DNA from 2 places in the Kurthia sp. FSL E2-0154 genome. Region 1 is predicted to be linked to the other one. Evidence: riboswitches for the same ligand, from Rfam matches in the RefSeq annotation. Region 1 holds a riboswitch; the other holds the start of a gene.

Region 1 (12,849 bases):
CTAAAGCTAGTCCTGCTGCTTTCATTGTTTTTGAAAATTTCATCTAATTCACCCTACCCTTTTTTAGTATTGAAACTTTGTGTTAAACGATCAATTAAGATTGCAAAAATAACAAGTGCTAAACCAGCTACAAAACCTGGTCCAACGTCTGCTCTTTGTACAGCTGTTAATACTTTTTGCCCTAAACCTTCTGCACCAATCATCGATGCAATAACAACCATTGATAGCGATAGCATAACCGTTTGGTTTACACCAGCCATAATTGTTGATTTTGCTAATGGTAGTTCTACGTTGAATAATTTCTGTGGTCCTGTACTACCGAAAGACTCTGATGCCTCAATTAATTCTTTTGGTACTTGTTGAATCCCTAAATTCGTAAAACGAATCGTTGGTGGGATTGAGAAAATAATCGAAGCAAATACCCCAGGTACTAAACCGATTCCGAAGAATGCAACAGCTGGAATTAAGTACACGAAACCTGGCATTGTTTGCATGAAGTCTAAAACCGGCTTCATAATACTTTCAAATACTCTACTTTTTGACATACAAATACCAACAGGAATCCCGATAATAATCGAAATTAAACTCGCAAATAGTACAAGTGTGACGGTATTCATTAAGTCATTCCATAGTCCTTGGTTATAAATGAATAGTAATCCAAGTACTGCAAAAATTGTTAAACCGAGCTTTTTCTTCGTTGCAAAAAATGCTAATACTGCAACTAATAAAATAAATACAATTGCTGGAACCATAAGTAAGAAATCTGTAACGGCAAGCATCATGCTTTCTGTATTCTCTTGAATTGCATCAAAGAAACCTTGTCCATGTTCCGTAATATAATCCATTGCATTATTCGTCCATTTTGCAAGTGGCATCATCGGAATTTGATCGAGTAAATTATTCATGTGCCGTCACCTCCGCAGATGTTTCTTTCGCGAGAGCTTCGATGACCACGCCTCGTATAAGAACGCCAACAAGCTGATTATTTTTCATGACAGCTACTGGTGTTTTTGAATCTGAAATAATTGGCAACACTTCTTCTAATAATAAATCATGTGGCACTGTTAAAATATCTTGTTGCACACAATTCATTAAATTCGTTTGACCTTCTTTTGCACAGCGCAGCGCATCGTCTGCAGTTATGTAGCCAACTAGTTGTTTTGGCGGTGTTACTGCTAATACCATACTCACTTGTTCATCCTTCATACGTTTTAATGCCATTTTGGGTCCATCATGTGCCGGATTAATCGTCACTGGCTTCACCATGATGTTTTCAGCTGTTAATACTTTAGAACGGTCGATGTCTTCAATGAAGCTACTTACATATTCATCAGCTGGATTGGTTAAAATCTCTTCACCTGTACCGATTTGAATAATTTGTCCATCTTTCATAATCGCGATCCGGTCGCCAATACGCAGCGCTTCATTCAAATCATGTGTAATAAAGATAATTGTCTTCTTCATGTTTTGTTGAAGTTCTAACAACTCGTCTTGCATCTCTTTCCGTATTAAAGGGTCGAGGGCTGAAAAGGCTTCATCCATTAAAACAATTTCGGCATCGTTTGCGAGTGCTCGTGCAAGACCTACACGTTGCTGCATACCACCGGATAATTGCTTTGGATATTGATCTTTGAAATCAATGAGTCCCGCGTTCTCAAGTGCTTTTTCAGCTTTGATTTTACGCTCTTCCTTTGGAACCCCTCGAACCTTTAATCCATATTCGGTGTTTTTTAAAATCGTTTGATGTGGGAATAACCCAAAATTCTGAAAGACCATATTAATTGAATTTCTTCGCACTTGTCGTAATTGTGTTTTATTCATTTTTGATACATCTGCATCGTTAATATAAATCTGACCGGTTGTTGGTTCAATTAAGCGATTAAGTAATCGGACAAGTGTTGACTTACCACTACCTGATAACCCCATAATCACGAAAATTTCGCCTTCTTCTACTTCAAAACTCGCATCATAAACACCCACCGTTGCGCCTGTTTCTTTTAAAATAGTTGATTTACTCTTTCCCTTCTTCACAAGCTCTTCTGCTTGCGTAACTTTTTTTCCGAAAATTTTACTTACGTTTTCTACTCTTATTTTAGCCAAGAGCTACACCTCAATTCATTGCAATATCAGTTTGTTACAAAATAAGTAACAACTTAACCCTAACAAAAAGTTGTTACTTATGTCAAATGAAAGTACTAAAAATGCCATGTTTCCCCTGGGAGAAACATGGCATTTTCCATCATTATTTTATGTTTATGAACCCTTGTTACAATAAGGTTTATGCGCCTTTTAAAAATTGACTTATCCTTTGTATAAAAAATTTTTCACAATATCGAATGAAGCTTCATTTCCGATAAAGTATAAGACATCATTTTCTTTAATCGATGCATATGGCCCTGGTGATAATAAAATCGTTTCACCACGACGAATTCCAACAATTGTAGCTGTCGTATTTTGCCAAAAGTTCAATTCTTGAATAGTCATATCTAAATATAGACATTCAGATGTTACGGTCACATTGAATGGCGCAAATGGATTAAGTGAATGGAAACGATTTGTTCGCGACACTAACTCTTGTGAGAGTTGTTCTAAGCGCTCTAATTCTTCTTTTTGTTTGGCAATGGATTGAAAGACATCATGCTGAATCTCATTGACTGATTGTACATCTTTTAATTGATGTACAAATTTCGCAGCTTCTTCATAAGACTTGATGAAGACGCCACTCCCCTTTGTAGCTTGAACGATTCCTAAATCTTGTAGTACTGCAATGGCACGGCGCGCTGTTTCAGATGAAACACCATATTTACTCGCTAATGAAGAACGTGCATATAGCTTTTGCCCTACCTCATATTCTCGATCTACAATTTTAGAGGCAAGGTCAGCCGCAATAATTTGATAACGCGCCTGCTTTATTTTTGTTTTTTTCTCCTGTTCGGTCATTTACCGAAACCTCACTCTCCATCTCAAAATATATAGTCCATATAGTAGCACTAAATACATTGCTTTTCTATATCTTTACAAATAATTTATACATTTTTAAAGTAAACGAAACACTTTATCGTATTAAAAAGAAGGAATCACGTATAAACACGCAATTCCTTCTACTCTAGAGTTTAGTTCTGTTAGGTCCCGTAACGAAACAAGCTTTGTATTATACTATTCGGAAGTTGGGGAGTTCTAAATAGTTGTATTGAATCATTGAATGGGAATCGTAACGAGAGCACAAAAAAACAGCTTCCCCACGGGAAAGCTGTCATCTACTAAAAACATAAGTAGCTAACATCAACCTATCCTCGTAGGTAAATAAAGATGCACAGTAGAATTGGCAGGTCTCCTGGCTCATGGTCACTGTGTAACAGCCCCTTCCCATCTATTTAGAGACAGTGGGTATGCTTACTACACTCACATTTACAGTTGCGGGACAGCGCTGGAATCACACCAGCTTCCCTTTTAAGCGAGGCGAATTCAAGGATTCCCTCACACCAATTCAAGCACTATTGATTTACAATTTATATATTATCTTAAAATGTCTAAATTGTCAATCAAATTTCTAAGTATTTGACAATATCTTCCTCAAACTGACTTGGCTTATCTTTCGATGCATAGCGCGCCACGACATGACCGTCTCGATCTACAAGGAACTTTGTGAAATTCCACTTAATGCTACTACCTAAAAACCCTTTTGAATGTTCTTTTAAATACGTGAATAATGGATGCTCATCTTTACCATTTACATGAACTAATTCATGCATCGGGAACGTAACACCATATTGTAAACGACACTGTTCTGCTGCTGCTTCACCTGAATCTAATTCTTGCTTGAACTGATTCGATGGAAAGCCAAGTACGACTAATCCTTTATCTTTATACTTTTGATACAATTCTTCGAGTTCTTTGAATTGCGGTGTAAAACCACATTTTGATGCTGTATTCACAATCAATAATACTTTTCCTTCGTACTCTTTCATTGAATACGTTTTTCCATCTTCTAATGTAACGTCTAAATCATAAATAGACATCGAAACACCCCTCAAAAATAATGTATTTCTACTACTTTACCTTTTTCATCATTGTCGGAAACAATTCTTTTGTATAGTTGTAAACTTGGTCAGCTGTATATTTCTTTGAACCTTCTCCCCATATAGAGATGGCTGCACCAGAAATTTTTGACGTAGTTTGCTGATGAGATGAATTCCACCTCCCCAGCGTCCAGTTCTTTTTAATATCTCTTTTCATATACTGCAGATCCGAACGAATTGAACCTTTTGATGTAAAATCTACATATAAGTAGTAATCATTATAATTATAAACTATGTGTCCTGCTTTTATTAACTGTGGCGCACTAGGACGAACTTTTTCACGGTACTTCTTTTCAGTTGCACTTTCGGGTTCACCTGTCCAACTCCAAAACGTAATTGCTATCGTTTGATCTAACTTTTTTAAATCTGCCTTCAATAAAGAATCATTCCAAATCCATGTACGCACATGCTTCTTTTGCAAATAACGATTCATTTGATTGAAGTAATGGATGTATTTCACATGATCTTCTTCATCATAGGCAATCTCGTCTCCCCCAATATGCATCGTTTTTGTTTTCGGTAAAGCTTGTAAAACTTCACGACATAATGCTTGTACGAATCTTATACTCGACTGATTCGGTGCAATTTGATTCCACTCATCACGCACCAACTTTTTCGCTGCCTTCGGATTCGCTTTTTCATACAGTTTTAAAACAGCTCCCATATGACTAGGTGTATCAATCTCGGGGATTAATTCAATCTTCTTCTTCGCCGCATACGCTTCTAAAGAGCGCATCTGCTTCATCGATAAAAAGGTTTGCTTCGTTAATGGATTGCGATAAAGTCCGTCTTTTTGCTGCCATGATTTTTTTGCTTGCTGTCCTAAAAGTCGACTCTCTAATGCATAGTTTTCATCATCGGTTAAATGAAGATGTACATAGTTCCCGCCTGATTTTTTCACATCATCTATATATTTTTTTAAAACATCAACTGTATAAGGTCGACGTGCTACGTCTAAATTAATGCCATATTTTTTATCATGCGCCTGTGCTACATTTTGTTCACTACACCCTGTTAAGCTTATAAGCATACAAAGAGATAAACCAAATAGCCACTTTTTCATAAAAATCCTCCTGATGTTTCCTTACTTCTACTATCTATTATACTTGTTTTTTTAATAAATATAAGAAGTATGGTGCACCAATAATAGCGACAACAATCCCAACTGGAATACTCGATTCTGTTAAAATCGAGCGACCAATCGCATCTGCCACTAATAAGAGAATCGGGCCAATGACAATCGCCATCGGTAAAAAACGTTGATGGCGTGGTCCAACAAGTGAACGGGCAATATGAGGGGCCATTAAACCGATAAAGCCAATTCCGCCTGTCACAGATACTGCAGCTGCTGCTAGACCAACTGCTAATAATAAGAAGTACATACGCTGTTTGTTCAATGAAGCACCTAACCCTACTGCCATCGGCTCACTTAGTCCTAAAATGTTCAAATGGTTCGAACGCATTATAATAAATGGGACGAGAATGAGTACCCATGGAAGTAGAGCCCATACAAACGGCCAATCGGCTCCCCAAACATTCCCTGCTAACCACCCTGCAATAAAGTCGACATCTGAGCGATTTGCTGAAGAAATCAGCATGACCATGATGCCCGATAAAGCGGCTGCAAATCCAACACCGACAAGAATTAATCGGAATGGTTGAATCCCGCGATTTCGTTCGTAAGAAAAACTATAGATGAGGAGAGCTGTTATAATCGCACTGATGAACCCAACAATCGGTAATGCATATGAAAAATTCGTTAGTTCTCCTTTTGCAAATAAGTAAAGTACCGTAATTCCAACACCTGCACCTGCATTAATCCCGATAATCCCAGGGTCTGCTAGGTCATTCTTTGTCAGTGTTTGAAGTACTGCACCTGCTACAGCTAGCGCAATACCTGCTAAAATTAAAATTAAAATACGTGGTAAACGAATAGAGAATAAAATAAATTCATCTGACACTTCACCGTAACCGAAAAATGTAGCAATCACACTTCGAAAACCCATTGAAGAATAACCAACAGATAACCCTAAAAAAGCACAACAAATAACTAAAAAGACACCCATTGCTAAATAAAATGTATACGTACTCTTTTTAAGCAAAGAAACGCCCTCCCCTCTTCACTAAAATTAAGAAGAATGGTAGACCAATCACAGCAACGAGTGCCACAACAGGTGTTTCATATGGTGCGTTCATCGTGCGTCCAATCAAATCAACGATGACCATAAATATACCGCCTGCAATCATCGACATTGGAATAACCGCTCGGTAATCACCACCAACGAATGTACGAACAATATGCGGAATCATTAAACCAACGAAGGCTAAGTTACCGATTAACGCAACCGCACTCCCAGCTAGTAACACGACAATGATGAACATAATCGTCTTAATTTGCATCGTTTTTTGTCCAAGTCCTACAGCTAGTTCTTCATTTAAACTTAGAATCGTTAGTTGTCGACTAATAAGAATACTACCGATTAATGCAATGATGATAAGTGGCATAACGATATAAGCACTCCATGTAATACCTTGTAAACCACCTGATGTCCACATCGAAACATTCTTTGAAATTTTGAATAATAGACCTGTACCATCTGCTACTGCTTGTAAAAACATCGAAACAGCAGCCCCTGCTAATACTAATTTTAAAGGAGACATTCCTTTTCTACTTGTGGCACTAATACCGTACACAATCCCCATACCAACAGCAGCGCCGATTAAACAGGCAATAACAGAACCCATATAATCGAGTTTTGGAACAAGAACGAGACCAATGGCTAATGCGGCATTTGCTCCTGAAGTAAGCCCCAGTAAACCTGGGTCTGCTAATGGATTACGTGTTACACCTTGCATAATTGCACCTGCTACTGCTAAAGCCGCCCCTACAAAGACTGCTGCAACCACACGAGGGAATCGTATTTCTCGTAAAATATCAATTTTCTCGCCACCCTCACTCGACCAAATTGCATGCCATACATCTTGAAGTGGTATGACGGCCGCTCCGAGTGAAATCGCAAAAAATATAGTAATAAGTAAGAGTACGAAGGCGATAAGCAATTGGAGCCAAAGTGACCATGATCGAAATAATTTCAGCATATTTTCCTCCGTCCTTTCTATGTAAAAAAGGTTACCCAGCTATGGATAACCTCTTTTTATTATCATCATTTTACTTTCCTAAAAATGACTTTTTAAAGAAATCTAATTGGAAATCAAGTGTCATCATGTCATTGAAATAAAATTCATTTGCATTGACACGAAATACGCGATTATTTTTAACGGCTGGAATTTCTTTATAGTATTTTGTTTTTGTGAATGCTGGATCTTGATCACCGAATACAGATAAAATCATGTAATCGCCTGCATATTTTTTTAATACTTCACTTGATACAGCATAATACCCTTGTTTTAACGCATCTTTTTTAACAGCTTCTGGCATGTTTAATTTCATTGCTTGGTATAAAATTTCTGTACCACGTCCCCAGTTATTACCGTAAACGTAGATTTCTTTACCGAATGATTCGATGACCGATACTGTAGCATCTTCACCAATTTTTGCTTTAATTTCTTTTCCAGTATCTGCTGCGCGTGTTTTAAAGTCATCCACCCATGCTTGTGCTTCTTTTTCTTTGTTGACTACTTTACCAATTTCCACAGCTTGTTGTAAATAATCGTGTGCATTATATGTGAATAATACAGTTGGCGCGATTTTTTCGATTTTCTCTTTATTTTTAACTGTATCATACCCGATGATTAAGTCTGGTTTTAATTCTGCAATTTTTTCAACGTCCTCATCAGAAATTAATTTTGCATCTTTTAAAGCATCTTTAAATTGTGGGTTATCCATTGACCATTGATCTGCTCCTACAACTGGAATACCTAATTTAATTAAATCACCTGTAAAGCCTGCTAGAACTACTACACGCTTCGGATTTTTTGGTACTTTAATATCCCCATTTACAGCTTTATACGTGAATGTACCTGAATCTTCTTTTTTATCTTTTGTTTCTTCTTTTCCACCACATGCAGCTAATGCTAAAACCATTAATGCGATGAATGCAATTATTAATTTTTTCATAAATAAGCTCCTTTTTTATCGTTGAATAGATGGGATTTTTTCGTCCACTGTCGTTTCAATTAGATTATAAGTGACACACATTGGCTTTTTCGTACGTGGATCTTCACCAATAACAGCATCAATTTGGAATACACGCTCTAATGTATCGTGCGTCATGACTTCTTCAGGCGTTCCTTCTTTGATTAAGTGTCCTTGATTCAAGGCAATCATATAATCTGAAAAGCGTGCAGCTTGATTGAGATCATGTAATACCATGACGATTGTACGTCCTTCTTTTTCATTTAATTCCTGAAGCAATTCAAGTACTTCTAACTGATATGCCATATCTAAGTAGGTAGTTGGCTCATCTAAAAAGATGATGTCGGTTTCTTGTGCGAGTGCCATCGCAATCCATACACGTTGTCTTTGCCCACCAGAGAGTGCGTCCACAGTCTGTTTTCGAAACATCGCTGTATTAGTTGCTTGAAGTGCCCATTCAATCACGCTACGATCTTTTTCTGTTAGATTTCCAAATCCTTTTTGATATGGATAACGTCCATAGGATACGAGCTCTTCAACTAATAATCCACTAGCACTTTCAGGACTTTGCGGTAAAATCGCTAGCTCTTGTGCTAGCTTTTTTGTATTCGTCTTTTGAATATTTTCACCGTCTAAAATCACTGCACCAGATTGATAGGGGATGATACGTGTAATCGCTTTTAAAAGAGTTGACTTTCCGCAACCATTGGCACCAATAATTGTGGTTACTTTTCCATCTGGAATCGTAATCGTTAAATCATGAACGATTGTTTTTTCGTCATACCCCACACGAATTTGATTTACTTGTAATCGCATATGTGCGCCTCCTTTCAAATGAGAATGATAATCATTACTGTTTTATTATAGATTATCTTAGTTGATTGTCAATTGCTATTTTTAAAAAATAAAAGGAGTATTGAACAGATACATTCAATATCTCCTTCCCCCTCCTTATAATTGGATGGATTTTTCCGTTATATACCCTCTGTATGATTTTCCATTTTTATAATATGTTAGATCGCATTTTTAATGTGCATACTTGTATAATGGATAACCGTGTTCCGTATGGAATGATATGAATGGTTTTTGATTTTTTTAGAATACTTGCTTTCAATGCCGTTCTAGAATTTTTAATAATTCCATACTCTAATGAAAATGTATTTGCACGTATATACTTAGTTGGAATATAGGCTGTACTCTTTTTTCCATTTAATGTTTTTTAAAAATGGACTTTTGCCTATTTCGTATTGATTCATTTTTCATAGTAAGGAGTTGGTTGATTGATGAATACCACCTAGTTTTTTCGTGGACTATTTTTAGTTTTCGTAGCGCTTCCTTCTATTTGAAATGACGTAAATCCTAAAATACATACAAATAATAGAATAAAACTTTTTTCATCGACATTTCCACAGTCCTTTTTCAAATCTCCATACCCGTCTTGTGCATAGATTAAAACGCATTCGGGTATGGTTAATGACGATAATTGAGCGAAAGGGGACTTGGCATGAAAAAAGCATTTTATACATTACCGATTACAGTTCTTTTACTATTACCAGCTTGCAGCCAGACTTCTGTTGAAAAAGTGGGCGGTGAGGAGCGAAGCAGTTCAACAAAAACAGATGAGACCTATCAATTAGGTGATACATTAAAAATTGATGATGTCATTGTCAACATTACAAAAGCAAAACAGACAGACCCCATACAATTTACAAAATCGAAAAATGGAAAAATCGTGACGATTGATGTCGACGTACGAAATAATAGTAAGGATTCTATTTTTATCGATCGACATGATTTCGCCCTCGTTTCAAAAGGTGAAAAAGCAATTGGTTATCATGGTTATGAAGAATTGCCCTTATCAGAAGAAGTCAATCGTGGGGAACAAGCAGATGGAAAACTATATTTTGATGTGAAGCCAGCCGATTCATATGAACTCGTATATAAACCAAATTTTACAGCAGCCCAAACAGAAATTCATTTTGATATTCCAGCACCTACCTCTACAGCGAGTAGTAAATGATTTAGGTAAAAAATTGGATTCTTTTAGGTCAAAGCAAAAAGCCGGAATCACGTCACAGCGTAATTCCGGTTTTTATTATAGTTAAATAGAGTTGGATTCTACCTGATTAATATGTTTTTAAATATTGATCGCGTTCCCATTGGTGAACTTGTGTACGGAACATATCGAACTCGATTTCTTTTGCTTCTCTAAAGTTTTCATAAATGTGAGAACCTAGAGCCCCTTGTACAACTGGGTCTTTAGCAAGTGCTTGCAATGCATCATCTAAGTTAACTGGTAAGTTACCAATACCTGCTTCTTCGCGCTCTTCTGCACTCATCACATAGATGTTACGGTCTACTGCTGGTGGTGGTGTTAATTTGTTTTCGATTCCGTTTAGACCTGATTCTAAAATAACAGCAAGTGCTAAATATGGGTTTGCTGCAGGGTCTACTGAACGCACTTCGATACGTGTAGATAAACCGCGTGAAGCTGGAATACGAACTAATGGTGAACGGTTTCGACCTGACCATGCGATATAGCAAGGTGCTTCATAACCTGGTACAAGACGTTTGTAAGAGTTTACTGTTGGGTTTGTCACCGCTGTAAAACCTTCAACGTGTTTTAATACGCCAGCCATGAATTGCATTGCTGTTTCTGATAATTGCATTGGTGCTTCTTCGTCTACGAACATGTTTTTACCATCTGTAAATAGTGAAACGTTACAGTGCATACCTGAACCACTTAAACCAAAGATTGGTTTTGGCATGAATGTTGCGTGTAAGCCATGTTTACGTGCAATTGTTTTTACCACTAATTTGAATGTTTGAATGTTATCACAAGCTGTTAATACATCCGCATATTTGAAGTCAATCTCATGTTGCCCTGGTGCCACTTCATGGTGAGAAGCTTCAATTTCAAAGCCCATCTCTTCTAATTCTAATACGATATCACGACGACAGTTTTCACCAAGATCTGTTGGTGCTAAGTCGAAATAACCGCCGTGGTCATTTAACTCTAGAGTTGGTTCGCCTTTTTCATCTAATTTAAATAGGAAGAATTCTGGTTCTGGTCCTAAGTTGAAATCGGTGAAGCCCATGTCTTTCATGCGTTTAATAATGCGGCGTAAGTTATTACGTGGGTCTCCTGCAAACGGTGTACCATCTGGATTATAAACATCACAGATAAAACGACATACAGCACCTTTGTCCACTGTCCAAGGGAAAATCATGAATGTATCTAAATCTGGGAATAGATACATATCTGATTCTTCAATACGTACAAACCCTTCAATTGAAGAACCATCAAACATCATTTTATTGTCTAATGCTTTTTCTAATTGCGATACAGGAATTTCAACGTTTTTGATTGTTCCTAAAATGTCTGTGAATTGTAAACGAATAAATTTCACTTCTTTTTCTTGTACTAATCGACGAATATCATCTTTCGTATATTTCCCCATGTTTCTCCACACTCCTAATTGTTTTCATTTTTATTGACAAACTCGACTTACTTATTGGAAGAATCGAGATAAATCACCTTGTCTAATGGATGTTCGTTGCATACGCTGTGCTTGTTGCATTTCTTCTCGTAAGATTCTTCTTAAATCGGCATCCGTAATATCTTTTTTCTGTTGTTCTAAAGGCTGATTCTTCATTGCAAATACTTTTTTAATACCTGCCATGTTAATACCTTGATCTAATAAATCTTTAATCTCTAAAAGTATATCGACGTCATTCAATGAGAACATACGGCGATTACCTTCAGTGCGGGCAGGCTGAACCAATTCATGCTCTTCATAGTAACGAATTTGACGTGCTGTTAAATCAGTTAATTGCATGACAATACTAATTGGCAACAGCGGCATTGTTCGTCTGATTTCGCGATTCATGTACTTCACCACGCCTTCCATGTCTTTTATTTTATTAGATGTTAGCTTCGTTGTCAATTACATGTTAGAAAAACTAACATAACTTTTTTCGAACAATTTATTCTTTTATATAGATGAATGAATCAATTTCATAATTCGATTTTTTCAAGAGCTTAGATTGCTCCGATGTAAAAACTATCGTTTTTAAAATTTATGCAGGTACTTTTGCATGACTTAATTGCGAATTGATGCGGTCAACTGCTAACTTACAGGCATTATAAATAAACGTCACTAGATTGAAATGCAATTTTGCTTTGCGACCTGTTCTGTGACGGATGTTATTTAACTGGAAATATTGCTTTAAATAAGCATTTACACGTTCTACTGCCGTACGTTCTTTATAGAGTTTCTTCCATAAATCTGAGCCACGTGCTGGAGACGTATACTTACGAATATCTGTTTCGCATTTTATTTTGAAAACCTTTTGACATAGGGAATCATCGCGTAATGGACAAGTTTCACATTCCTTTGGTCTTGTGAATTTGAGTGTCTGATATTTTTCATCAAAGCTGTCATAACGATAACTATGTTCGCGCACACAGGTTGGGCGGAAATGTTGGTCAAATCCAATTACTTCGCTCTCTCGTCGGACATTATACGGAATAACAGCACGCATTGTTTGATTTAATATTTGACGGTAAATTGGCTCGTAATCATATCCTGCATCAAAAATTGCGGTAGCGAAATGATTTGGCAAGAAGTCTGCGATTTTTTTCAACAAGGGTATAGCTGCTTTACTATCGCT
Region 2 (12,849 bases), 1.8 Mb from region 1:
GTGGTGGTAAGGATAGTACACTCGCACTTGAATGGGCGATGAAGCAAGGAGAAGTGATTGGCTTACTCGTTATGATGGAGGAACAAGGAGGGCGTTCACGTTCACATGCGACAGGTTCAGAGCTTGTACGCGCGCAGGCAAAAGCAATAGGTCTTCCTGTTTTTGAAGTATTAGCAAGTTGGGCAACTTACGAGGAAGCTTTTGTAGAAGCGTTAAAAGCAGCAAAAGAAGCAGGGGCAGAAGTACTTGTGACAGGAGATATAGATTTACTAGAGCATGGTCTCTGGCATGAACAAGTGGCAGCGCGAGCAGGATTACAGCTCGCTATGCCATTATGGCAAGAAGAACGTAAATCCATTGTAAAAGAGGTTGTAGAAAGAGGATATCGTGCCATTATTGTCACGATAAACGAGTCGCTCGGAATGAAGGCATCGGATTTAGGGCGTGAGTTGTCGATTGAGTTCATGAATGAATTGATTGAGCGAGGAATTGACCCATGTGGTGAACAAGGTGAATTTCATACGACTGTTGTAGATGGCCCTTGTTTTCAACAGTCACTAGATGTAAAAGTGGGACGAGAAGTGAGACAAGACTCTTATGTGTTTTTGGAGTTAACGCTGTAGCCTTTCATAATTCCAACTAAAATGATAAGCATATTTTTTGAAATTTTGATATAACACGTTCATAATTTTCTCATAGATATGAGGAGGGAATTTTTGTATGAATGCTTTTGAACCAATTACTTTAAATAATGGTGTGAGATTAAAAAATCGCCTAGTTATGGCCCCTATGACAACATATTCTGGTAATCCAGATGGTACTGTTTCAGATGAGGAGATTGCTTACTATAAAGAACGTTCTGGTGGTGTAAGTGCTGTTATTACAGCTGTTGCCTATGTATCAGAGCATGGTAAGGGATTCCCAGGACAATTCTCAGCGCATGAAGATCGTTATATTGAAAGTTTACGTCGTTTAGCGAAAACAATTCAAAGTGGAGGTGCAAAAGCAATTTTGCAAATTTTCCACGCAGGTCGTCAAAGTCCGGCGAATGAAGTACCAGAAGTGGTAGGCGCAACGGATATTACAAGTGATGGACAACCAACACCACGTGCTTTAACGACAGAAGAAGTACAACAAATTGTACGTGACTTCCATGAAGCGACAAGACGTGCGATTGAAGCAGGCTTTGATGGTGTCGAAATTCATGGTGCAAACACATACCTATTACAACAATTCTTCAGTGGCTTCACGAATAAGCGTACAGATGCTTACGGTGAAGACCGTATGAAATTCATTTTAGAAGTCGTACAAGCTGTACAAGCAGCTAAAGAGAAATATGCAAATGAATCATTTATCGTTGGTTACCGTTTCTCTCCAGAAGAGCCTGAAGAAGATGGTATTACAATGGATCAGACACTAGAATTAGTAGATGTTCTAGCAGACCAACCACTTAACTACTTACATGTCTCACAAATGCAGTTTGATTCAGAGCCACGTCGCTATAGTGGTACAGCGACTACACGTGTAGAGGCACTTCAAGAAACAATCGCAGGTAGATTGCCATTAATTGCAGTAGGTTCAATCTACAGTAAAGAAGATTTAGAGAATGCATCACATATCGGTGCAGACTTACTCGCAATTGGTCGTGAATTATTAATTGAACCACATTGGGTAGAGAAAATTCAACGTGGTGAACAAGTGGAAACAGCACTTGATACGAAAAATCCACCTGTTTTACCAACGACGATGTTTGAAATGATTAAAAGTCGCCCGGGCTGGGTTCCGATGAAATAAGAAAAAAGGAGTCATGTGATGTTTTTAAAAAGTTGTCGTTTAAAGAGAGAAGAAGTACAAGATTTTACTGTATACCCATTCTCGATTCCAACGATTCATCATTTAGATACTTTATCGCTTAATCAAACTGTTACGTTTTTTGTAGGGGAGAATGGTTCAGGTAAATCAACATTACTTGAAGCTATTGCCGATCAGATTGGCTTTCATACAGCTGGAGGAAGTCGACAAAATGTAAGAGCTTATAATGTACATGCGAGTGAATCGCATTTGGGTGATTACTTACGTCTATCTTGGATGCCGAAAGTGACAGATGGTTTCTTTTTAAGAGCAGAAACGTTTTATCAATTTGCATCTCATATTGATGAAGTGGATGTAGATGGATTTAAATCCTACGGCGGGAAGTCGCTTCATCATCAATCGCATGGTGAATCTTTTTTGTCGCTCTTTCAACATCGTTTTCGTGAAAAGGCAATCTATTTATTGGATGAGCCTGAAGCTGCATTGTCTCCAGCGAAGCAGTTGACATTGCTACGGATTTTACATGATTTAGAGAAAGAACAAAATGTACAATTTATTATAGCGACACATTCACCAATTTTACTCGGTTATCCTAACGCAAAAATTTATGAATTTGATGAAACGATTCATGAAGTAGCTTATGAAGAAACATCACATGTACAAATCTCCACATACTTTTTGAGAAATCGTGAAAAGATGTTAGAAGAATTATTTAAAGAGGAATAATAGAAAAACGATTTAGTCAGCTTCGACTAAATCGTTTTTCTATTGGTTATTTTTGTAGTTTCTTTCTAATTGATAGATGATGACAAACAAACTACCGAGACCTAACCCAGCAAGCATTAGTAAGCCGATATCCTCTAAAAATGTGACTAAAAATAAGCTCAATAGTATACCTAGTATTAAAAGACTGATGATTTTCAATTTATTGTCTCCTTATTCTTATTCAGCCGATTCTAAAAGAATACGGTCTGTATCACTGTTTTTATAATAGTAATATTTTTTAGGATCATTTTTGATTTTTACATAAACTAGCCAATTTTTATCTCCGTCTAAGTTAGCTACAAATGGATCTAATACTTCAATGTCAGCTTCTTTTATATTTTTTTCCTTCAATAGATATGTATGAACATCATTTTTAACCAGACACTTTTTAGTTTCGATATATCCAAAAATAGATAGCCCAATTAAAATCACAATGCCTAAAAATATACCGAATTTTTTCATGTTAAAAAGTCCTTTCTATAATTACTAGTTCAATTATATATGTTTTTTATCCAATTTCATCCATATATTATTTTTTACTATAAAAGAGAATAGAACTGTAATGGTATGAAATGCATTTATTATAAGTTTTACTTCTATGAATTCAAACAAAAAAAGACCTTCTATCTAATTGTGCGAGATAGAAGGTAAGGTTTCATAAAGCATTTGATTCATTGTTTTAACCTCATGATTTTATTTTGTATAAGACAAAATAGCGTTATTGCATCCTTTTAGCTTTTCTGTAGCAGCATCCTTATTTGTGTACTCAAACATACGAATATCATGAATATTATTGAAAATTGTTACAACCCACATGGTCATTCTCCATTCTTTGTTATATTACAAGTTATTGTTGTTATATAACAAAACTTGTTATAATTTATTCTACATGATTTTTAGAAAAATGGAAGTGTTTTTTTACGGTTGTCACAATTTATTCTTATTCGAAGCGTTTTCATAAAAAAGAGCCACTTTAGATTGTTTAAAGTGGCTTATTACAGGTTAGCGTAATGTTTCACGGTATTGTTCAAGAAGTGCATAACAGCGTTCTCTTGTTGAAGCAGCTAAAGATTCTGTATAGGCAATCTCTGGTGCATATTCGCTATAAGCAGATGCGCTACCAGCATGATGATCACGTTCTTTAATCCAATTACGCTGTATATCACGTAGCACAGTGAATTCGGGTGAAGATAGACGTGATTTTAATGTGCCGTAAATTTCATTTAATAGAGCATCCCACTGCTTATAACTTGCATCGAATGCTTTTAACATAGGGGCAAAGCTATCTTGACGTTCACCATCTATTGCGTATGCTGCTTCATCGAAATTCTGCCCGATAAGAGTTGTCTTATTCATGTAACTCGCATATAGATTCTATTTTTGAGGTGTCGTTTGTGTTGTGGTTGTTTGGGTTTTAGGTGTGGTATTTGTTTTTGTAATTTCTTTTTCATTACCACAAGCTGTTAAAAATAGGCTCGTACAAATGATTGTTGTCATTATTTTTTTTACAAAAAATCATCTTCATTTAAATACATTGTTTCATTGTTATTTCACATTTTCTTGGTATATTAAACAAATTGAAAAAAGGAAGGAAGATTACATGAATGAAAAAGAAGACAACAGAACTGTATAAAACAGTTTGGCGATGGCATTTTTACGCAGGCATTTTCGTTGCGCCTTTCTTAATTGTTTTAGCGATTACAGGCGGTACATATTTATTTAAACCACAGATTGAACAAGCACTTTATCATTCATATTATGAAGTGAAAGAAGAAAGTACAAAGATGGATGCAGATGCACAGGTAGCTGTCGTCCAAAAACAATACCCAGAAGGAACAGTCACATCTTTCAAACCAAGTAGTTCGCCTACACGTTCAAGCGAAGTCGGTTTGGCAGAAGGTGACGCCACGTATACAGTCTTTTTAAATCCTTATAGTGGTGAAGTGATTAAAAAATTAGATAACCATGATCGTATTATGGATCGAATTGAAGAATTACATGGTGAATTAATGGTGGGAACATGGGGTGACCGTCTAGTTGAACTCGTAACTTGTTGGGTCATTGTTTTAATCATTACAGGGGTTTATTTATGGTTCCCTCGTAAATCAAAAAAAGAAAAAGGCGGTACATTCCTTATTCGTTTTGATAAAGGTGGACGTGCATTGCGTCGTGACTTGCATGCAGTTCCAGCCGTTTGGTTAACAGCGGGTATTGCCTTTTTAATCGCAACAGGGTTACCGTGGTCGGGCTTTTGGGGTACAAACTTCCAATCCATCGTAACGAATACAGGACAGGGGTATCCACCAAGTATTTGGACGGGGAATCCACCTGATTCTGTGACACAGACGAAAGATTTAACAAAAGTACCGTGGGCAGCAGAAACATTAGAAGTTCCTAAGTCAACCATAATTCCGAACTATGAACGTGTATCACTTACAACGATTGAAGAAAATGCTGAAAAACGTGGTGTACCAGAAGGCTATAAAATTGTCATGCCGCAAACAGCAGAAGGTGTGTACACAATCTCTGCTTTCCCGAATAAAGCACAGGATGAAGTAACAATGCATTTAGATCAGTACACAGGTGCGGTATTAACTGATTATCGTTATGACAACTATGGTTGGATGGGTAAGGCGATTGCACTCGGTATTACACTTCATAAAGGAACACAGTTCGGACTCATCAATCAATTAATTAGTGTGCTCATCTGTATTGGCATTGTGTTAGTAGTATGTAGCGGTATTTACTTATGGTGGAAACGAAAACCGAGCCATCAATTAGGTGCACCGAAATCAGGTAGCGCACGTCATGCCTATGGTTTTTACATCTTATTAGTCATATTAGGAATCATCTTCCCATTAGTTGGTTTATCACTTATTGTGATTTTCTTACTCGACTTTTTAGTAATTCATCGCGTAGCAAAACTGAAAAAATTCTTTAATGCATAGGAGGCACGAAATGATGAAATCAAAACTCATGTATGTGGTCGTTTTCGCATTGATTTTCGTGCTAGCAGGCTGTGAAACACGTTCCGATGCAAATACACTATATAAAAAAGAACAACCGTTAGAAGTTCAATTTCTATCGAAAGAAGCGTATGAGAAAGAAGGCGAGCATACGATTCACTTTAAACTATTACAAGATGGTCAATCTGCGAAAGATCTTCAGTTTACACATATCTCGATTTGGAATGTAGATCGCTCGGTGACATTAGATATGACAGCTGCTTTAGAGGAGAAAGACGGGACATTTACATTCCCGTTCGACTTTAAAAAACCTGGACTATACTATGTACAGATTCACGCAGGAACAAAAACCGAAACCATCTCACCAACACAACGTTTATTAGTTGGGAAACTATCGAAAAAAGATATAGATGCATTACAATCGACTACACCATCTTCAAATAGCGGTGGAGGACACCATCATTAGAAAAAGTTTTTCCTTTGTGAATGGAAATATATTTGAAAAGTACGTTACTATATAAATAGGACGTACTTTTTATTTTATACAAAGGGGATGAGAAAGTATGGATGAACGTTATCCAATTGGTCGTTTTGATGTACCGGAAGAAGTGGACGGTGCGAAATTAACAGCTTGGCTATACGAAATGGAAGCACTACCACGTTTATTAAATCAAACGGTTATGCATTTAGAAGATGATCAATTACAAAAAACATATCGTGAGGGTAGTTGGACGGTGAAGCAAGTGGTGCATCATATTGCGGATAGTCATATGAATAGTTATATTCGTATGAAGCTAGCAGTGACAGAAAATAATCCGACGGTTTCAACATATGAAGAACAGTTATGGGCTGAGTTAGCAGACTATACATTACCTGTGGAAGTATCATTACAATTAATTGCTTCGCTTCATCAACGCTGGCTACACTTTTTACGCTCATTGACGAAAGAACAGTTGCAAAAAAAATTCGTCTATCCAAATGGAGAAGCGATTCAAGTAAAGCAAGCTATTGGTTTATATGCATGGCATGGCAATCACCATTTAGCGCATATTAAACAAGCCATTTCATAAATCCAAAAGGGAGTGATGAACGTGCGTGATGAAGATTTAATGCAATTACATTTAGATGTACTGTACCAACAAAATGAAGTAGGTGCATTGACGGTAATGAATGAACCACCATTTGAACCAGCACCTACAGTTCATATTGGCGTAACGAGAGATGGGAAGCAAACGCGCTTTTCCTCGCGAGTAGATGAAGTATTTAAAAAACGTTTAGAAAATACGATTCAAGATGCAGATGAAGATTTACTTGTGGATTTAATTCATCAGCTAATGAATCGCGCAGATTTACATGAATTTCGTATGGGACCAACCTATGTGTTCCCTACAATTGAAGAAATCTCACCTAAGGTTTTACACGTAACGGAGCAACATAAAGAAAGGTTAAAAGACGATTTTCTATTCACTTATATGAATTTTGATATGAAGCAACCTTGTTATGTAGTCATGGAATTAGATCGTATTGCATCAATTTGTTGTACAGCTAGACAAAGTGCAGTAGCAGCTGAAGCAAGCGTCTATACACATCCTAAATCAAGAGGAAAAGGATACGGTGCAGCAGTGGCGCAAGCGTGGGCAAGAGATGTGCAACGCCAAGGACGCGTCGCACTCTATAGTACAACATGGGATAACTTTGCTTCACAAGGCATCGCTCGCACATTAAACATGCGCCAATACGGTGTGGACGTGTCGATTGAATAAGTGAAGATGAATACTTTTCATTTTGGAAAGGAGCTATTCAAAGATGAAAATGCGAGAATATCGTCGGGGAGAAAAGCCAAATGATCGAGATCATCGTGGTGGAGAAGAACATCGTGCTCAAACATTTCGTCGTAAACGCGCACTTGGCTTTTTGGAGATGCTCTATGTGAAACAAGAAACATTAAAGGATCAACTACAGCGGGAAGAATTTGCGAACAGTCGACCAGTGATTGAGGGCGAATTGAAAGCTGTTGAAATGATTATCGAAGAGTTTAAAAATGTCTTTCAAGTGGAACGCTCTGAAATAGAGGAGGGGGAAAACGAATGATGGAACAAGTAAATAAATACGCAGATAGGTACTTTGGAAATGAAGATGAGCATTTACAACATATTTTAAAAACAATTGAAGAACATGGTATGAAAAATATCTCGGTTTCAAATGCGACAGGAAAATGGCTGACGCTTCTTGCGACATTAAAGCAATCAAAAAAAGCATTAGAAATAGGTGCTTTAGGTGGTTATAGTGGTCTCTGTATTGCGCGAGGTTTAGCAGAAGGTGGCACACTCCTATCATTAGAGTTAGAACCAGAATATGCAAAACTAGCGAAAGAAAACCTTATGCGCGCAGGATACGGCGAAGTTGTAGACTATCGTATTGGAGATGCGTTAACATCTTTGAAGCAGTTAAAAGAAGACCAAAAAACATTCGATTTCTTCCTTATTGACGCGGATAAAGAGCGTTATAAACATTATTTAGATGCGTGTGTAGACATTGCAGAAGATGGGGCAGTTATTGTTATGGATAATGTATTAGTGCTAGGTGGCGTAGCAGACGAAACGGTTAAAGATTCTTTACCTGAACATTTACAAGAACGTACACGTATTATGCGTGAATATAATGAATATGTATCACAGCACCCACATCTATTTTCAGTACTACTACCAATCGGTGATGGGTTAATTTGTTCTATCGTTAAAAAGTGATTCGAAGTAAACATATAGCGATTGTCTAAATAAATGTTTTTTTCATATAATATGAGAGCAAAATAGGCAAATTCGGAGGTACACAGATGACAAAAGAACAGTGGATGCAAAAATAATTGAACTAGCATATGAGAATACAGTGAATGGTGGAAAGCCTTTCGGTGCCATCATTGTCAAAGATGATGCCATTGTAGCAGTTGGTGTGAATGAAGTGTTAGAAACACATGACCCAACAGCACACGCTGAACTACTCGCGATTCGTCGTGCAACAGAAAAGTTACAAACAACAGATTGATTGGATTGTCAGCTATATACAAGTGGTGAACCATGCTCGATGTGTATGGGTGCGATTTACTGGGCAAACTTTAAAGATGTATATTATGCCTATTCTTCAGAAGAAGAACAAGCAGGTCTTGGAACATCACATGTCTATGCACAGCTTGCTTTACCACGTGAAGAACGTGAGGTTCAATTGCAGCACGTTGAACGTCAAGCAGAAACGAATGATGCGTTTGCATTATGGATTGAAAAACAACAATAAGTTTAAAAACAGAAAGAATCGTGCATATACGGTTCTTTTTTTTATTTTAAAAAAGCTGCATTTTGGTACAATAAGGAAAAGGGGTGGATGATGTGGAAATTCAATATGCAACGAAAGCAGATCTAGAAAAGGTTGTGCCATTATTTCAAGGATACTTACAGTTTTATGGTCGCCAATTTGAAGAACAAGAAGTGGTGACTTTTATTAAAAAGCGTTTAACAAACGATGATGCCATCATTTTATATGCAGAACATGAAGGAAAAGCAATTGGATTTACGCAACTCTATCCAAGTTTTTCATCACTTGCATTAAAACGCGCATATATTTTAAACGATTTATTCGTTGAGGAGTCTCACCGAAAGTTAGGTGCGGCGAGAGCCTTGATGGAGGAAGCATTTGTATTTTGTGAACAGATGGGTGCAGCGTACATCACGCTTGAGACACATCCAGATAATGTAGCTGCTCAAAAACTATATGAAGATATCGGTATGCAACGAGATGATGAATATTGGCATTATACGAAAGAATTTAAATAGAACGTGAAAACAGGCTGGGACATAAGGGCAAAAAACACATCCTATATGAGCATAAGAAAAACTGGAATCGCGCTGTAGCACGGTTCCAGTTTTTCGTTGCGAACGCTAAAAAAATGAAAATGACATGTTTTGTCCCAGCCTGTTTTCTTTTCTTGTATAATAAAATCAAACGGAATAATAGAAGTTGGTACAAGTGTATGGCACTTGTTTAAAAGGGAAGAACGGTGAAAGTCCGTCGCTGTCCCGCAACTGTAAGTAGGAGTGCTTTTCGATAAACCACTGTCTTATGAGATGGGAAGGTGAAAAGTGCATTGAATACGAGCCAGGAGACCTGCCAATCTTCGAGTACAACCAAAAACCTACGCGGATAGGAGGTGTTTGAGTATGCGAACACAATATGGATTACATACTCACAGTACGACGAAAAACCGATGGAGATGTTTGAATCATTCCACTGTTTTTTTGTGTTGTACTACGAACGATACGTAATTCTGCCACTATGAATAAATGATTCAATAGTAACTAAAAAAATAAATAAAGTTACTTATAAATTAGCTATATACGTTGATAAAAAAGGGAAACTAACAGTATCTTCTTTTTATCCTAAACCTTGAAATTAAGGAGTAAAACATATGAAATTAGAAATTAAATCGTATATTACAATCCCCCTGAAAAAGAAGAGTTAAATAAAAATCAAGAGTACCCAGGCTACATAGAAATGACCCATTTAGAAGGTTTAGATGTATTTAATTATGAGTTTGGACGATCTGGAGGATATCCTGGAGGTAAAGTAGTTTTTTGTGTAGATGGAAAACCCTTGCCTTTTAATACAGAAGTATTTGAATTATATAGGTTTTGGTATAATTTGGTTTTAACTTTATTACCAAAAGATAAATCTATTGAAAAACTCGATCATCTAATATTTTATGCAGACGATTATGTTATGGATAATTTTAAAATTAGAATTTTTTATCATAAAAAAACAGTTGAATTTCATTATAAAAAACAAGTATTTGCTACTTTTTCATTAGATGAGTATAAAAAAGCTGTTTTACAAGGGTTTTTAGATTTCATGTGGCATACGAATTTAGAATTTGAAACAATTACACATGATTCTTTAGGTGATGAAATTGATTATATCGATTTACGAGAAGATTTAGATTCAATAAGTGAGTTATATGGTTGTCGTTATATTTTCTTACAATTTATGAAAGAAATTTATAAACAAAAAAGTTATGACTTAGGCAAATTAATAAATCTTAATTTTGATACAAGTTATTATTATTCAAAGTTAGAATACGATTTAGAGGATTAAAATTATAATTATAAGGATACTTTATTGAATAAAGTAAGACTTAGAAAGTTGATAGAAAAAAGCCTGGTACAGAACAAAATAATATGTCTCAAATACGAATAATCAAATCAATTGAACGCGTAGAAAACGACTCCTGCGGGAATAGCGTGAGCTGAAAACCTCACAGGAACGCAGTGACGAGGAGTTTGAAGCCATGCCCGAACGCTACGTGATGTAGTGGGGCAAGATTTGCAACAGGACGTTGCGTTCTTTTCTTGCCTACCGCTATTCGTTTTTCGAAGCGGAAATTGATCTGAATGAACAAATCCCGTATGATTGAATTGCACCTCAATTATTAGACACATCTACTAATTGGAGGTGCAGTTTTTATATGGCAAAATATTCATCAGAAGAAAAAATACAAGCCGCTTTAAGGTATATAAACGGTACGGAAAGTTTATATACAATAGCGAGATCGATTGGTACAGATGATAAATCGATTCTTAATTGGGTGAGATAGTATGAGTATCATGGTGTTAATCAAGTTAGTGAAAATAGTGGATATAGCGATGGCATTTATTTAGTTGGTCCTTTTAGGTTGTATAAAAAGTTTGACACAGGGGATCAGTTTGAAAAATTTGTTAATTTTTTTGATGATCATGATTTAGAAGAAATTACGATGAAAGAAGTAAGTGATTGGGTGAAAAAAGGCTTTGATAAAGCCATGGTTACATTGCCTTTACCTATTTATTTTAGATTTACAGATGAAGAAGATGCACTTAATTTAGTGATAGGCGAATGGGAAAATCAAATGGAAATAGAGTTATGAGCTTAATGCATATTCGTTTATCTTAATTTAAATAAATGATAGAGCGACACTTTTTCATACTCAAAAAATACAAAATAGTCTAAAAATTATACAAAATTATCTATTTTTCGTTTATTCTTTCTCTTTATTCTCTGTTCATCTTGTATTGTCTGTAGTAAATTGTTAATATACTCTAATTACAATATTAAATAGACGATTTAAGTCATAAGGAGGAAAAATATGCAAGCAAAAGTACCATTTTCAACATACGCCATCATCGGTACGATGTTATTCGGTATGTTCTTCGGGGCAGGGAACTTAATTTTCCCAATCGAACTTGGACAGATGGCTGGTACGCAATTCTGGTGGGCTTTAATTGGTTTCCTAGTTACAGCAATCGGTTTGCCGTTCATGGGAATTCTAGCAATTGGTTTATCAGGAAGTAATGGTTTACGAGACTTAGGGAATCGAGTGCATCCACTATTCGGTCTTGTATTTTCAGTTGTACTATATTTAACGATTGGACCATTCTTTGCGATTCCGCGTACAGCGACTGTATCGTTCACAGTAGGGTTAGAACCATTCTTAAATCCAGATCAAGTATCATTATTTTTAGGCATTTTTAGTTTTGTATTCTTTTTAGTTGTGTATTACTTCTCACTAAATCCAGCAAAAGTAATGGATTATATCGGTAAATATTTAACACCTGCATTCTTAGTGTTCTTATTTATCTTAATTATTGTCAGTGTTGTTAATCCGATGGGGAGTTTTGAAAAACCAGTAGGTGACTATGTGAATCAAGCCTTTATGACAGGTTTTAAAGGCGGATACAATACGATGGATGCACTAGCATCACTTGCGTTTGGGATCGTCGTAATTAATGCGATTAAGAGTCGTGGTATTACCAGTACGAAAGATATTGCGATGGCGACTTGGAAATCGGGAATTTTCGCAATGGCTTTAATGATGATTATTTATGGATTTATCACATACATGGGCGGTACAAGTGTTGGCGCTGTTGGAACATTTGAAAATGGCGGCTTAATTTTTGCAGCTGTTGCGAAACACTTCTTCGGTTCATTCGGTGGGATTTTACTAGCGATTATCATTATTTTAGCTTGTTTAAAAACAAGTATTGGCTTAATTACATCATGTAGTGAATTCTTCCATGAAGTTATGCCAGCCATCAGCTATAAATGGTTTGTATTCATTTTAACGTTTGTATCATTCTTAATTGCGAACTTTGGTTTAAGTAATATCATTACATATGCTGTTCCGGTATTAATGTTCTTATATCCACTAGCGATTGTTTTAATTCTATTAACGATGTTCTCGCCGCTATTCAAAGCACGTCAAAGTGTATATGCGATGTCGATGTTC

What was found. Region 1 has a riboswitch for cobalamin ahead of MHB75_RS02515 (GntR family transcriptional regulator). Riboswitches for the same ligand answer to the same signal wherever they lie in the genome.
Region 2: another riboswitch for cobalamin. It lies ahead of MHB75_RS11675 (hypothetical protein); the one in region 1 lies ahead of MHB75_RS02515 (GntR family transcriptional regulator).

What each region holds. Positions count from the first base shown of each region.
Region 1 is NZ_JBBOPO010000001.1:524,196-537,044, reverse strand. Features, by position in the region: gene MHB75_RS02530 (glycine betaine ABC transporter substrate-binding protein) at 1-43, opposite strand, end outside; gene MHB75_RS02525 (ABC transporter permease) at 54-905, opposite strand; gene MHB75_RS02520 (quaternary amine ABC transporter ATP-binding protein) at 898-2,100, opposite strand; gene MHB75_RS02515 (GntR family transcriptional regulator) at 2,302-2,940, opposite strand; cobalamin riboswitch at 3,308-3,502, opposite strand; gene MHB75_RS02510 (glutathione peroxidase) at 3,543-4,019, opposite strand; gene MHB75_RS02505 (family 20 glycosylhydrolase) at 4,051-5,142, opposite strand; gene MHB75_RS02500 (FecCD family ABC transporter permease) at 5,180-6,145, opposite strand; gene MHB75_RS02495 (FecCD family ABC transporter permease) at 6,174-7,178, opposite strand; gene MHB75_RS02490 (iron-hydroxamate ABC transporter substrate-binding protein) at 7,249-8,157, opposite strand; gene MHB75_RS02485 (ABC transporter ATP-binding protein) at 8,173-8,991, opposite strand; gene MHB75_RS02480 (DUF4352 domain-containing protein) at 9,680-10,195, shown strand; gene glnA (type I glutamate--ammonia ligase) at 10,302-11,636, opposite strand; gene MHB75_RS02470 (MerR family transcriptional regulator) at 11,688-12,065, opposite strand; gene MHB75_RS02465 (transposase) at 12,256-12,849, opposite strand, start outside.
Region 2 is NZ_JBBOPO010000001.1:2,352,310-2,365,158, reverse strand. Features, by position in the region: gene MHB75_RS11750 (Dph6-related ATP pyrophosphatase) at 1-623, shown strand, start outside; gene MHB75_RS11745 (NADH-dependent flavin oxidoreductase) at 721-1,794, shown strand; gene MHB75_RS11740 (AAA family ATPase) at 1,813-2,538, shown strand; gene MHB75_RS11735 (hypothetical protein) at 2,578-2,700, opposite strand; gene MHB75_RS11730 (hypothetical protein) at 2,755-3,039, opposite strand; gene MHB75_RS11725 (lysozyme inhibitor LprI family protein) at 3,580-3,933, opposite strand; gene MHB75_RS11720 (hypothetical protein) at 3,952-4,074, opposite strand; gene MHB75_RS11715 (PepSY-associated TM helix domain-containing protein) at 4,182-5,525, shown strand; gene MHB75_RS11710 (FixH family protein) at 5,536-6,009, shown strand; gene MHB75_RS11705 (YfiT family bacillithiol transferase) at 6,107-6,613, shown strand; gene MHB75_RS11700 (GNAT family N-acetyltransferase) at 6,635-7,306, shown strand; gene MHB75_RS11695 (hypothetical protein) at 7,350-7,634, shown strand; gene MHB75_RS11690 (O-methyltransferase) at 7,631-8,290, shown strand; partial or broken gene MHB75_RS11685 (nucleoside deaminase) at 8,391-8,831, shown strand; gene MHB75_RS11680 (GNAT family N-acetyltransferase) at 8,924-9,367, shown strand; cobalamin riboswitch at 9,536-9,720, shown strand; gene MHB75_RS11675 (hypothetical protein) at 10,086-10,682, shown strand; gene MHB75_RS11670 (hypothetical protein) at 11,260-11,490, shown strand; gene brnQ (branched-chain amino acid transport system II carrier protein) at 11,710-12,849, shown strand, end outside.